Regions from separate parts of the Lysinibacillus sp. NPDC048646 genome, predicted to be linked through region 2. Evidence: riboswitches for the same ligand, from Rfam matches in the RefSeq annotation. Region 2 holds a riboswitch; each other region holds the start of a gene.

Region 1 (3,650 bases), on a different contig from region 2:
TCAAGAGATACAATGATGAAAGTTTCAGAAGCTGTACCATCGACTGCAGGATCTGCTTTGAAGTTAGGAGCTGAGATAACTGTGAAGTCAGCAACATGAGAAGCTAATTCTTCTTTTGTTGGACGGATAAATAATTGATGACCGAAAAGATTGTGCCATGCGTATTCATTAATTACTTGGATGCCAAGTTGTGAGTCTTTGTCAGCACCAGCAAATCCTTTGAATACGAATAATTCGTCACGTTCTTTTAAATACTTGACAACTTTTACATATAAATTGTCAAATACTTCAGACGAAATTGGTCGGTTTACTTTTCCCCAGTCAATTTTATCTTTTGTATCTGCTTCTTCTACCATATATTTATCTTTAGGTGAACGACCAGTGTATTTACCAGTTTCTGCACGCACTGCGCCATCTACTGTTAACATTGCTTCACCACGAGATGTAGCTTTTTCAACTAATTGTGGTACTGAAAGTTGAACGTTAATGTTCCCGCCGCTTAATAATTCCTTCAGTTCGTTTGCAATTTCTACTGAATTCATCGATTAAATACCATCCTTTTTTATAGTATTCCCTTGTGTTCGAGGGAGTTTTTCTTAATTTCAAAAATAGTATAACACAATTGCTTAAATAATCTATACTAATTCAGAAATTATTTTTGTGATTTTATTACTTTTCAAGAAAACGACATAAAACGATTGACAACGTTCTACCTTTTACGTAAGATGAGAAATTGAACGGATACTCTTATCCCGAGCTGGTGGAGGGTCAGGCCCTGTGAAACCCGGCAACCTGCATGAACTATTTCACGACATGCGTTGGTGCCAACCTGATGCAAGGGGAAAACCCTTGAACGATAAGAGTGAAAGGTTACGAAGTCATTATTCCTTTCCTCATGTATAGTACACGTGAGAAAAGGATTTTTTTATTTGTAAAAATGAATGTAAAGGTAAGTATATGCACTTCTTTCCTTATTATAATGACGGATCTTTCGAAATCCTCGTGTTAAAAGCAACAACTGTTTTTTTGTGCGAAAGTGAAACGACAGCAACAACTGTTTTTTTGTGCGAAAGTGAAACGACAGCAACAACGGCTTGGAGTTCAACCCTTTAGGGGCGAACTTGACATGTGGGTAATGAGTACCGTATTAATTTCGCAAATACTATTTGTAAGAGTAATAGGAGGGAAACCAAATGACAAACCGTCGACTGTTTACATCAGAGAGTGTAACAGAAGGACATCCAGATAAAATTTGTGATCAGATTTCGGATGCCATTTTAGATGCCATTTTAGCAGAAGACCCAAATGCACGTGTAGCGTGTGAAACAACTGTAACAACAGGCTTAGTATTAGTAGCAGGGGAAATTACTACTTCTACTTATGTAGATATTAAAGGCATTGTCCGCGATACTGTCGCTGAAATTGGCTATACACGTGGGAAATATGGTTTTGATGCTGAAAACCTAGCTGTACTAGTGGCGATTGGTGAGCAGTCACCTGATATAGCGCTAGGTGTTGACCAAGCATTAGAAGCACGTGAAGGTACTATGACAGATGCAGATATCGAAGCCATTGGAGCAGGTGACCAAGGGCTAATGTTCGGGTACGCTTGTAACGAAACGCCTGAACTTATGCCGTTACCAATAAGTTTAGCGCATAAATTGTCTCGTCGTTTAACAGAAGTACGTAAATCAGGTGAATTAGCATATTTACGTCCGGACGGTAAAACACAAGTGACGATTGAATATGATGAAAATAATGTTCCTGTTCGTGTGGATACAATTGTTATTTCAACTCAGCATGATGAAGAAGCAACACTTGAACAAATTCAAGCAGATTTAAAAGAATCAGTAATTGCACCAGTTGTTCCGAGTGAATTACTAGATGCTAATACGAAATATTTCATCAACCCAACAGGCCGTTTCGTAATCGGTGGACCAAAAGGTGATGCAGGTCTTACTGGTCGTAAAATTATCGTCGATACATACGGTGGTTATGCTCGTCATGGTGGTGGTGCATTTTCTGGTAAGGACGCTACAAAAGTGGATCGTTCAGCAGCATATGCAGCACGTTACGTAGCAAAAAACATTGTTGCAGCCGGCTTAGCAGAACGTGTTGAAGTACAGCTTGCCTATGCCATTGGTGTAGCACAGCCTGTATCCATCGCAGTAGACACGTTTGGGACAGGCAAAGTAAAAGAAAGCGACATCGTAGAATGGGTTCGTGAGCTATTCGATTTACGTCCAGCTGGTATCATTAAAATGCTTGATTTACGTCGCCCTATCTATAAACAAACTGCAGCCTATGGTCACTTTGGTCGTACAGACTTAAACGTGCCTTGGGAAAATACTGACAAGGCTGACGCATTAAAAGAGAAAGCTAGTCTATAAGTCGCTTTTCAAAAAAGCATAGATATGTTTTCATAAAGGTATACTTTCTTAAAAGGAAAGGGGACTAAGAATATTTCTTAGACCCCTTCTTTTTCATTAGAATTCATTTTTGCAAGGATTTGTAATACTGCCCTTTTTCTGCGTATTCGCGAACGATACGTTCCATATCTTCTTTGTCTTCAGCATTTAATTCACGTACAACTTTTGCTGGACGTCCTAATGCTAAGCTATTAGGAGGAATGACTTTGCCTGGAGGTACAAGACTGCCAGCACCAATAAATGCACCCTCTCCGATCTCTGCCCCATCTAAAATAATTGAGCCCATCCCTATCAAGGCATTTTTTCGAATCGTACAGCTATGTAAAGTGACTTGGTGACCAACTGTTACTTCATCTTCGATAATTAACGGGTATTTTGGACTTTGATGTAAGCAACAAAGGTCTTGTATACTTACGCGTTTACCAATAATCGTAGGAGATACATCGCCTCGAATAACAGTATTAAACCAAATTGTCGTTTCAGCACCTATCGTAACGTCGCCGGTAACGGTCGCATAGTCGGCAATAAAAACAGATGGATCGATTGTTGGTGATTTATCTTTAAAAGGATAGATCATAGAAATCGCCTCTTTTCTTTCTTTGATGTAATATTATCGTATCAAATACGCAACTTATTGGAAATATAAAATTAAAATGTGAAATATATTTAGTTATAATCATTGTGTAACTATTTTTTAGGAGGACTATGTGAATGTGGAAATGGGAAGCTGATGGAAACGCTAAAGCTGTGATTGCTATACTTCATGGTGCTTATGAAAATCACCGCTGGTATGCATGGCTTATAGAAAAACTTAGAATGGAAGGCTTCCACGTAGTCATGGGAGATTTACCGAATCATGGCGCAAACGCAACACTTGCGCGTGTCCATGATGAAGACTTTAAAGAATATAATAAATATACAAGGCATCTAATTGAAAATGCCTTTTCATATGATTTACCTGTTTTTTTAATAGGACATGGCCTCGGTGCAACATTAGTATTACATACGATGCACAAAAGAAAATATGAGTGTGCAGGGATTGTTTTAACCTCACCTTGGCTGAACTTGAAGTTACTGCCAGGGAAAATGTCTAATGCTTTAACAAGCCTAAGTGCCTTAACGGCAAATGTCAAAATAACACATGATATTACATTTGAAAAATTGACGCGCAATGTGGAAGGTAGGAATGAAATGAAAGATGATTTTCCCTTTAAGTCAGTT
Region 2 (3,650 bases):
ACATGAAAGCAATTCATTATTTAATAAGGCTTATTAACAAAATAATCCTCCCGTACAAAGAAAGCCTGTGACCTCTGTAATAGTAGAAAGGGAGGCTGGGACAAAACTTTAAATTTTAAGAAAGAGGAGCAAAGGAGTTATTAAATTTTTGCTATCTAAAATGAAGGAAAATTTAGAAGAGAGCACTAGTTGATGGTAGAGAAGGCGGCGACTCCTGGGGGGATTAGCGTGACGCCTGAGACTACAGGCTCAGGCCACGCCCCCGGAAAGCGTCCGCCGTAGCAGACATCAACGCTTACAGCAAAAAAGTGTTAGATCGACAGCAGTCAATCTAACACTTTTTCTCTTTTGTCCCAGCCTCTAATTTTTTTATTCAAAAAACACTTTATCAAGGTTGTATTTTGCACGGAAAGTGTTAATGGCATATGTTTCGTAAATTTCACGTTCCATTGGATCTTCAATTTCGTACACTTCAATTTTAAAAATTTCATCGCGGTATTTTTTCATAGGAGACACATTGTCTTCAAAGTGTTTTTTTATACGTTGACGAATTTTACGTGCTTTCCCTACGTATAAAAGTTCGTTTTTCTCATTGTAGAAAAAGAAAATGCCGCCATTTTCACGTGTAATTTTATGGAAGTCGATAAATCCGTGGTAAGGCGTGATTTCCACATCACCTGGTTTTAACACTTGTTCGCGCTGACGAATTACTAAATCTGGTTTTGGTAGTTCAATTTTAATCAAAATATTCACGTTCCTCTCTGTTACATAAGGTATATCTTAACATAATTCATACGTGGTAGCTATTATCAATTATCACATATGCCAAAAAGCTAAAATGAGTGTTGCTCAATAGAGTAATGATAGTATGAGCAGAATCACAAAAAATTTAACGTATCTGGGAAAACATTAAGCAGCTGGCGCTATAAAGCAAATGACAAGTATAGCCAAAATGCTACTATAGTCAATTTTGCTTACCGTATTGAAAGCGAGCATAGAAACTGCGGTTCTTAAAACATATGGACAATATCTTAAGCATATATTGTGCAAATAATCGCTATCAGCGTGAGCCATGCTAAAGAAAAAAAGCATCAAAACAGCAGAGAAAGTACCTAGTACCTTGTTTAGTGTAATAATACACTAATAATTGTAATAATGAACATTTTTCACAAGATAGAGATGCCTATAAACGAAATATTCTATGTATTATTGAAATTCTTAATTGTTCATGATACAATTCTCTTTAATTAAATAATCTTATCAAGAGAAGCTGAGGGATTTGGCCCTATGACGCTTCAGCAACCTCTAACTTAGTTAGAAAGGTGCTACTTCCAGCAAAGGATTTTTCCTTTGAGAGATAAGAGTGGACGTGATAAAATCCTTCTCATTCTTTCTCTTATGGAATGAGGGGGATTTTTTGATTTTTACATAAAGAGAAAAAAATAAACGAAATGGGGAATGTAACATGCCAATTAATATTCCGAAAAACTTACCAGCTGGAGAACATTTACGTGAGGAAAAAATCTTCGTTATGGAAGAGGACCGAGCAAAAACACAACAAATTCGTCCGTTAAACATTTTAATTTTTAATTTGATGCCAGAAAAAGAAAAAACAGAGCTACAATTACTTCGTTTACTAGGTAATACACCTTTGCAAGTTAATATTACGTTTTTGAATACCGCAACCCACGAGTCAAAGAATGTCAGTAAATCACATTTACAGTTATTCTATTCAAACTTTCAAGAAGTGCGTCACCGTCGTTTTGATGGCATGATTATTACAGGAGCACCTGTTGAAAAAATGGCATTTGAAGATGTGAATTATTGGCAAGAAATATCAGAAATAATGGATTGGTCTAAGAAAAACGTGACATCTGTGATGCACATCTGTTGGGGTGCCCAGGCTGCACTCTATCACCATTACGGTATCGGTAAATTTGAATTACCCGAAAAATGCTCGGGTGTATATTCGCATGTGATTACTGATTTAACGGTGGACTTAGTACGTGGATTTAGCGATTTATTTACAGCGCCACATTCACGTTATACTTCCGTATCAATTGAAGAAGTGCGCAATCATCCAGATTTACGCTTACTATCGTATTCAGAAGAAGCGGGCGTCTTTATAGTCCAATCAAAAGATAATAAAAATATTATGATTACAGGACATCTTGAATATGATGCCACAACTCTAGCAGACGAATATAGTCGTGACGTAGCTAAAGGATTAGATATTGCAGTACCTGTTAATTATTTTCCAAATGATAACCCATCAAATGAACCGATGAATACATGGCGAGCGCACACGCATTTGTTATTCTCAAACTGGCTAAACTACTGTGTATACCAAGAAACACCGTATGAATGGGATTTTGCAGAAGACCATATCGAATTTCATATTTGATGTTAGTAAACGCAACGGAATACTAAAAAATAGCCTAATTTCTCAATTGTAATACTGAGGAATTGGGCTTTTCATATTGCTATTCTGTTAGCCCTTTATAATGCATAAACAAATACTACAATGACAGCAGAAACATGCATGTTGTAACAGGGAATTAGAGCTGTACACAATTGTGGAGGCAATTTATGATAAATTTTCACTTTTCGATTGACTTTCAGTTTCTTGACCTTTAATTTTTCTTAATTTAGCGACAAAAAGTAAGAGTATTGGTAAGAGTATTGCGAACACTGCTGAAAAAAGTGGCCAGATTTCCTTATTGTAATTATTAGAGTGAACGATATTTGGATGTACAATTTGAGAAAGTACAATGAAAATCATACCAAGTGGTAAAATTAGCGGTCGATAATCTTTGATTTTCAGTATTTGGGCAATGCCAATTACAGATGCATAAAAATATATAAATGTTCTGATATAAATGGAGGTAATCCACATAAAAGCCATAATAATCTCGATTCTTTGTAAAAAATTCCCTATGGATATCCTTTGAGCCAATGCGTAACTTGGAAAGGCACGTTGAGATGTATTTGTTGCACCAAGTACAAGTATAGAGAGAGCAATAATAATAATTAATACTATTCCTCCAACAATCATGCCTATGTAAAATCCCTTTTGAGCTGATTTTTGCACATTGACCATAGAGGGAAAAATCATTAATAACACGACCATCGGAAACGAAAAAATACTCATAAATGAAAAAACACTAAGGATTATTGATTTCGAAGAAGCTTCAAATACAGGTTGTATATTTTCAATTTTAATTTCTGGAGAAATACAAACAACAAATACTATAAAAATAAACATAAACAAGGGAAACAGTATTTCAGCTGAACGTGCAAAGACTTCAATCCCCAAGTATGTAGCAAAAATGATAATTAAACTGAATAAAAGTGCAAATGACGTGGTCGGTGTCTCCGGCATGACTTCAGTTTTCATGAAATTTCCAATGAAATATAATAATTCACCTGCAGAAAAAAAGGTAAGTATGATAAATCCAATGGATGTAAATTTACCAATGAATTTCCCTAATATTTTTTCATTAGCCTCCACAAAGGTTAAATTTGGTGTCTTTTTTCCTAAAGAAACGAAAAGTTTTATTAGTAATAAGCTTAGTAGCACGCCTACAGTTGCTACGATCCACGCATCTTGCTTCACGTCTTTTGCAATACTTGCTGGAATAATTAGGATA
Region 3 (3,650 bases), on a different contig from region 2:
CAGCACGTGCTGTAGCAGAGGGTACGAAGAAAGCTAGTACTATGGATACTAAAATAGCACCGAAGACAATCGCTTTCGTTTTTGTGCCAACTAGCGATAAAATCCATAAAGCAAGCCGTTTATGTAAATTTGTGATTTGCATGGCTGCTGCTAAGAAAAGTGCTGCGGCTACTAGTGCAACCGCAGAGTTACTAAATCCACTTAATGCCATTTTTAGCGCGCCTGATGTACCTAAATCTGTTGTGGGATCCTCCATTGAGGGGGCCAGACCTAGCATAACTGTCACAAGTGCGATAATCATGGCAGAACTGACAGGATACGATACGGCCTCGGTTACCCAAAGGATGACAGCAAAAGCTAAAATCGCTAGAGCGCGTTGGCCAGCTACAGGTAGGTCTCCACTACTTGGTAAAAATGTAATAATAATTAGTGCCGCGAAAGCTAGGCCAATCCATAATGGTTTTAAATTGCGTTTAGGTGCTGTTTTCTCGAGAGAAGACATATTAATTCATCCTTTCTAACGATAAATATGACGATAGTTTCCTATAACATCGGTAAGTAAAATGTTTTTTTAAGAAAGTAATTTTGTCTATTTATTGTAAAAAGTAAAAGAATGTAAAAAAATCTCTGTTTACAGCAATATTAAGTTATAACGAGAGAATGGATGGTCACAAAAAATACAATAATATCCAAAATCATATTATTTCTTTTTCTTAAAAGCAGAAGTTACTTTAGGTTCGGTACCTTGGAGTAATCGTTTAATATTTTCAATATGTAAGACAAGTGCTATGCCAAAAAGTAGAAGTGCAATTATTGTTGGACCTATTCCTGGAATCCATAAGTAAGTAGCTGTACAAAATACTACATAAAATTCAAGGACACCGACGATTAAATAGTTAGTGGCAAATGATAAAATGACAAATAATATGAGTGCAACTAGTCCGATTTTCCAATCGACAGCAAGCAAAATTCCTATAATCGAAGCGGTTCCTTTACCTCCATTGAAGCCCATATGAAAGGGGAAATTATGCCCTAAAATTACACCAGCAGCAATTGTATACGTTAAGAGCCAAATTTGTACGTCCGTTAAATGCGAAGTATTAGCTAAATATAGATGTACACCAATAATGGCGGCAACGCCTTTACCAATATCAATTAGTGCCACTAATATACCGTATTTCCAACCGAGCGAAAGAGTTGCATTTGAGGCACCTGGATTGCCATGCCCAGCCTTTTTTAAATCTACCCCCGATAAAAATTGCGCTACTTTTGAGCCGTGAAAACAGCCAATTAGATAGCCAACGATAAGACAAATTATCAAGGCTTTTACCATAAAAATACTCCTCTCAATAAATATATTTTAAAGTATTGTATGCGTTCATATTACGTAAAGGAGCAGACAGAAGTTTCAGAAAAAATGAAATTTTAGTGTTGACAGAAAAAAAGTCTATGTTTATACTGTGTAACAACGATGGAAATTGAATCACATACTCTTATCAAGAGCGGCGGAGGGATAGGCCCTATGATGCCCGGCAACCAGCAAGTAACTTACTTGCTAAGGTGCTAATTCCTACAGATTCTTACTTGGATCTGGCAGATAAGGGGAGGAAAACTTGCAACCGCAACCCTCTTCTTAACTGAAGAGGGTTTTTGTTTTCTACAGAAAATCCTCCTCATCTCCGGTACCATCGTAAAAAAATAACCATTTTAGGAGGAACAATAATGACTAATTTTAGACCAGAGACATTACTATTACACGGAGGCCAAGAGCCCGATCCAGTCACAGGCTCTCGTACAGTGCCAGTATACCGTTCAACAGCTTTCGTATTTAAAGACACTGCTCATGCGCAACGTCTTTTCGCTCTAGAAGAAGCGGGCAATATTTATACACGTATTACCAACCCAACTGTAGACGTTTTTGAAAAACGCGTTGCTTTATTAGAAGGTGGGACAGCAGCAGTAGCACTTTCATCAGGTGCAGCGGCTATCGCATTTTCAATTTTAAATCTTGCGGGTGCAGGCGATGAAATCGTAGCAGCAAGTTCTTTATACGGAGGCACATATAACTTACTAGCAAATACATTACCAAACTACGGTATTAAAACTATTTTTGTAGATGAGACGAACCCAGAGAATTTCCGTTCAGCCATTAACGAAAAAACAAAAGCCATATTTGCTGAAGGTTACGGCAATCCAAGTTTAAAAGTACTAGATGTAGAAACAGTAGCTAACATCGCACATGAAAATGGCTTACCACTAATTATCGATAGTACATTTGCTTCTCCATATGGCTCTACTCCAATTGATTTTGGTGCAGATATTGTCGTTCACTCAGCAACAAAATGGATCGGCGGTCACGGAACGACTTTAGGTGGTGTTGTTGTAGATGCAGGGAAATTTGACTGGACACAAGGAAGATTCCCTGGCTTTACAGAGCCGGATGCTTCCTACCACGGTATACGTTACGGTATCGATACAGCAGCAGCAGCGTTTGCCACAAAACTGCGTGTGCAATTATTGCGGGATTTCGGACCAACTTTAAGTGCTGATGCAGCATTTAACTTATTACAAGGTTTAGAAACGCTTCATTTGCGTATCCCTAAACACAACGAAAATGCATTAGCTGTGGCTGAATATTTACGTAACCACCCATCTGTGGAATATGTAAATTACAATGGTTTAGAGGATTTCGCTACCCATGAGTTAGCCAAAAAATACTTGAAAAATGGCTTTGGTTCTGTGCTTACATTTGGCATTAAAGGTGGACGTGAAGCAGGTCGTAAACTAATTGACAGTGTGAAATTATTCTCACACGTAGCAAACGTAGGGGATGCTAAATCATTAATTATTCATCCAGCATCTACTACACACCAGCAGTTATCTGCTGAAGAATTAATACAGACTGGAGTAACCGAGTCGCTCGTTCGCTTATCTATTGGCTTAGAAGCAGTAGAAGACATCATCACCGATTTAGAACAAGCGATTGCACAAGTAACTGCAGCTCAACAAGAAGTAGAAGCGTAATCCTTAGTAAAAATAATCGTTCAGATAAAGATGCTTGCGTGTTGTAATGTTTACGTATTTTCTCATTTGAAAAGCCTCATTTGGCAATACGTGAAACGTTGCTACATGAAGTAAAAACCCCATTCGGTTGTTTGTCTGAATTTTTCAATAAATAATACCTAGTAATTTTATAAGCATTATTGACATACTTAAAGCCATGTTGTATACTAGGGATTAAGTTAAAGGTTCGAAGGCTACCAACCAAGAACGACAGTGAATTCATTTACAATAACATCTGATCTCATTCGATAGTTGTTCATTGTTAGAGCGTATAGGTCATAGGCTCTGCAAGAAACACACATCCTATTGATTTTAAAGGTAGTCGATGCAGTGATGGAAAATGAAAAAATAAAATTGTTTTCATAAGTGCTCCCCCACTTTTGAATATATAGCAAGATAAGAGAGTAGTCGCATAGCCAGCTGCTACTCTCATCCAAAAAAAATCGAAAAAGGAGTGTTTGAAATGGGAAATGTTTATAGTGCACATAACGTCGCGTCTTATTTTATTTACGAATTAAATGAAAGTCATGAGTTTGTGAACAATATCTCCATTCAAAGCTTACTGTCGATAGTTGAAAAAAAATGGC
Region 4 (3,650 bases), on a different contig from region 2:
TTGTCGGTCCCATCGCTCCGGCCACAAAACGAGGCCATGCTTGTGTCGAAAACTCATCCACAACCTTACGAGCAATTTCCACAGCACGCTTATTAATTTCTTCGGTCTTTGCGCCAAGATTATATTCATTTAATACGATTGGTGTACCCCCAAACGTATTTGTACAAATAATGTCTGCACCTGCTTCTAAATATTTTCGGTGAACCTTATCCAGTACATCCGGTCTTGTTAGCACAAGATTCTCATTACAACCATCAAGCTCCTCACCGCCAAAATCCTCTGCAGATAAGTTTTCATTTTGTAGCATTGTACCCATTGCGCCATCAAGAATTAAAATTCTTTTCTCTAGTTGCTCTTCAATTAAGTGCTTAGCCATCTATACGTACCCCTTTTTTCTGTTCATCCAATTGCTCAATATATTGCATCAACTCTAGCGTCATATCATAGCGTAAAAATGGTGTTATTAAGTAAATACCATTGAAATATTCCGCCGCTACTTCTACTAATTCTTTTGCAATCTCAATTCCTTCTAACGTTGCACGATCCTTATCGTCACCACAAGCCTTCATGCGTGCTAATGCATCCTCAGATAATTTAATACCTGGCACTTCATGGTGTAAAAACTCTGCACTCTTATAGCTCGTAACGGGCATAATTCCAATATAAATCGGTGCGTCTAAATGCTTCGTTGCCTCGTAAATTTCTACAATCTTTTCCTTCGTATACACAGGCTGTGAAATGAAGTAATCTGCACCATGTTCAATCTTCTTCTCTAATCGTACCACGGCACGGTCCAATACACGTACATTCGGATTGAATGCTGCCGCTACCGAGAAGTTAGCCTTTTTACGAAGTGGCTTTCCAGAGAATGATACTCCTTCATTCAACTGCTTAATAAGTTGTATAAGTTCCATTGAGGATACATCATAAACACTTGTCGCACCTGGGAAATCGCCCACCTTTGTCGGATCCCCAGTAACTGCTAAAATATCATGAATCCCAAGTGCATTTAGGCCCATCAAATGCGATTGCAGACCAATTAAATTACGGTCGCGGCATGTAATATGCGTCAGTGGTCGTATACCTTGTGTTCCCTTAAGCAAAGCGCCCATCGCAATATTGCTAATACGCGGGGATGCTAAAGAATTATCTGCCATCATCACCACATCAGCGCCTGCATCGTAGAGCTTTTTGGCCCCATCCATAAAACCGTCAATTTCTAAATGTCTTGGTGTATCTAATTCTACAATGATAGAACGCTCACGTTTGACCTTTTCATGTAACGGCTCATACGTTGCGGGTTCTGCCTCACGAACGATTTCAACCTTTTCTGGCTTTGCATATTTTTCTTCAACAGGTGCTAGCTCTTCTAAGTATTTTTTAGCTGCAGCAATATGCTTGGGTGTCGTCCCACAACAACCACCGATTAAACGTACGCCTTGATTTCGTAGAGCAACTGCCGCTCGACCAAAGTAATCTGCTTCTGACTCATATACGACACGTCCATCCTCCACATCTAATAGAGAAGCATTCGGATATGCTGACATAAATGCCTTATCAGGAAGCTCTACCCCTTCGAATGCTTGAATTGTATGATGGGGGCCTAATCGACAGTTAACACCAACCACATCCGCACCAAGTGTCTCTAACTCATGTAAGGCATGATTTAATGTCATCCCGTTTTGCAGTATCCCCGGCTCATGCATGGATACTTGTACAATAATCGGTAAATTTGTTTTTGTCCGTAACATGGATAATGATGCTGTTAACTCTTCAAAATCATAATACGTTTCTAGTAAAAGGCCATCTGGATTACCTGCAAGTAACACTGTTGCCTGTTCTTCAACAGTCATTAAAATTTCTTCTAATGTTGCATCACTTTTACGAATACCACGGATTCCTCCGATTGTACCAAGTACAAATTGTCCACCATCTGCTGCTGCACGCTTGGCAATCGTAATCGCTGCTTCATTGAACTGCTGCACACGTGTTTCTAACCCATATCGAGCTAATTTAATCGCATTGGCACCATATGTATTAGTTTGGATAATATCAGCGCCAGCCGCAATATATTCACGATGAATCTTTTCAATTAATTCTGGTCGTTGTACATTCATTTCTTCGTGGCAGTACTCCAAACCATAACCATATAGTACAGTGCCTATTGCACCATCTGCTGTTAAGACTTGTGTTTTTAACTTTTCAAGCAATCCCATAAAACGTAACCTCGCTTCCCTTGTTTTCAAAATAAAAATATAAAAAGCCTTCTTTCACAAAAAAAGAAGGCTTTAACGAATCGTAATTGTTTTTTCCTTCTCATCTTCGGACCAAAAAGGTCTTCTGGATTTAGCACCTGACACGAAGTTGGTTGCTGAAGCGTCGCAGGGCCAGTCCCTCAGCTTCTCTTGATAAGAATGTAGTATGAATTTTTTAAATAATTAAAAGAATCATATCGTTTACAAACGATAGAGTCAAGACTATTTCACGTAACAAAGGATTTTTCACACGAAATAAATGTTTTTTGAGTTTTCCCTAAAACTTAAGATAATTTTTCAGCTAGCTCTTCACCGATTTTTTTACCATTTTGAATACAAGCACCGATCCCTACGCCGAAATAAGAACAACCTGCAATTGATAAATTAGGATATCTTTCTGCAAGTTCAGCTGTTAATCCTTTTAATGCTTCTTGATGAGCTAAATCATATTTTGGCATTTGATCAATCCATTTCGTAACATTCACAACAGTTGGGTTTTCCTCAATACCTAAGCTTTTTCGTACATCCTCTAGTGCTACAACAGCCAATTCTTCATCTGTCATTGCACATAATTCCTCATAGGCAGGGTTAATGCTCTTATAAAACAATCGTACAAGTAATTTACTGTCTGCTGATGTATGCTGCCATTTTCTGCTCGTCCATGTTGCCGCATTGCATTGTAAATTCGAATTATGTGACACAATAAAGCCCGTTCCGTCTGCTGGGAGGACAGCATCCGGTACATCAAAGCCTAAATAAATCGTAATCGCTGATGCGGTATTAAATTTTTCAAAATAATTATTTAATGACGTGTCTTGCAATAAATATTGTACAGCCTCGTTAGGCAATGCTAAGACGACATGATCTGCTTCAATCGTTACACCATTTGCTAACGTAACACCATAGTGGCCCTCCTCTTTCTTCACCTGTGTTGTCGCTATCTCTTTGACAATTTCTACATCCGTTAACGTTTCTTCAAGTCGGTCAATAAGTGATGACAAACCTTTTTTAAATGAAATAAATTTTTTATTTGTAGCTTTTACAAATTGCTCGCGATTCGCATCAAAGCCTTTGATCACACTTCCATAGTCATTTTTATAGTCGATTAAGTACGGTAACGTTGAGCCAATGGATAGCTGATTTAAATTCCCTGAGTATACCCCAGCTAGCACTGGTGCTATTTGATTTTTCACAAGTTCCTCGCCTAAATAGTATGTTAAAAACTCGCCAATGGAGCTTTCTTTTGTAAAACCTTCATTTGGCATTGTTAAATCTTTCAATGCTTCTTGCTTTCCTGCTGCTGATACAAGTGTGCTAGCTTCAAGAGAGGCTAGACTCATTGGAATACCAAATGTCGAGTCTGCCGGAATGGCATGTAATTCATTATTTGTATAA

The links. Region 2 has a riboswitch for S-adenosylmethionine ahead of metA (homoserine O-acetyltransferase MetA). Riboswitches for the same ligand answer to the same signal wherever they lie in the genome.
Region 1: linked by a shared signal. The riboswitch ahead of metK (methionine adenosyltransferase) and the one ahead of metA (homoserine O-acetyltransferase MetA) in region 2 are both predicted to bind S-adenosylmethionine.
Region 3: linked by a shared signal. The riboswitch ahead of ACQKII_RS06745 (O-acetylhomoserine aminocarboxypropyltransferase/cysteine synthase family protein) and the one ahead of metA (homoserine O-acetyltransferase MetA) in region 2 are both predicted to bind S-adenosylmethionine.
Region 4: linked by a shared signal. The riboswitch ahead of ACQKII_RS18715 (bifunctional homocysteine S-methyltransferase/methylenetetrahydrofolate reductase) and the one ahead of metA (homoserine O-acetyltransferase MetA) in region 2 are both predicted to bind S-adenosylmethionine.

Annotation. Positions count from the first base shown of each region.
Region 1 covers NZ_JBNNLZ010000009.1:126,232-129,881, reverse strand. Annotated here, with positions in the region: gene pckA (phosphoenolpyruvate carboxykinase (ATP)) at 1-542, opposite strand, end outside; SAM riboswitch class I at 745-863, shown strand; gene metK (methionine adenosyltransferase) at 1,194-2,390, shown strand; gene ACQKII_RS12180 (gamma carbonic anhydrase family protein) at 2,494-3,006, opposite strand; gene ACQKII_RS12175 (alpha/beta hydrolase) at 3,141-3,650, shown strand, end outside.
Region 2 covers NZ_JBNNLZ010000025.1:36,340-39,989, forward strand. Annotated here, with positions in the region: gene ACQKII_RS20240 (nucleotide excision repair endonuclease) at 370-744, opposite strand; SAM riboswitch class I at 1,255-1,364, shown strand; gene metA (homoserine O-acetyltransferase MetA) at 1,466-2,404, shown strand; gene ACQKII_RS20250 (GerAB/ArcD/ProY family transporter) at 2,588-3,650, opposite strand, start outside.
Region 3 covers NZ_JBNNLZ010000004.1:39,453-43,102, forward strand. Annotated here, with positions in the region: gene ACQKII_RS06735 (DASS family sodium-coupled anion symporter) at 1-502, opposite strand, end outside; gene ACQKII_RS06740 (glycerol-3-phosphate acyltransferase) at 701-1,333, opposite strand; SAM riboswitch class I at 1,491-1,604, shown strand; gene ACQKII_RS06745 (O-acetylhomoserine aminocarboxypropyltransferase/cysteine synthase family protein) at 1,723-3,024, shown strand; gene ACQKII_RS06750 (hypothetical protein) at 3,527-3,650, shown strand, end outside.
Region 4 covers NZ_JBNNLZ010000021.1:33,341-36,990, forward strand. Annotated here, with positions in the region: gene metH (methionine synthase) at 1-376, opposite strand, end outside; gene ACQKII_RS18715 (bifunctional homocysteine S-methyltransferase/methylenetetrahydrofolate reductase) at 369-2,216, opposite strand; SAM riboswitch class I at 2,314-2,415, opposite strand; gene hemG (protoporphyrinogen oxidase) at 2,540-3,650, opposite strand, start outside.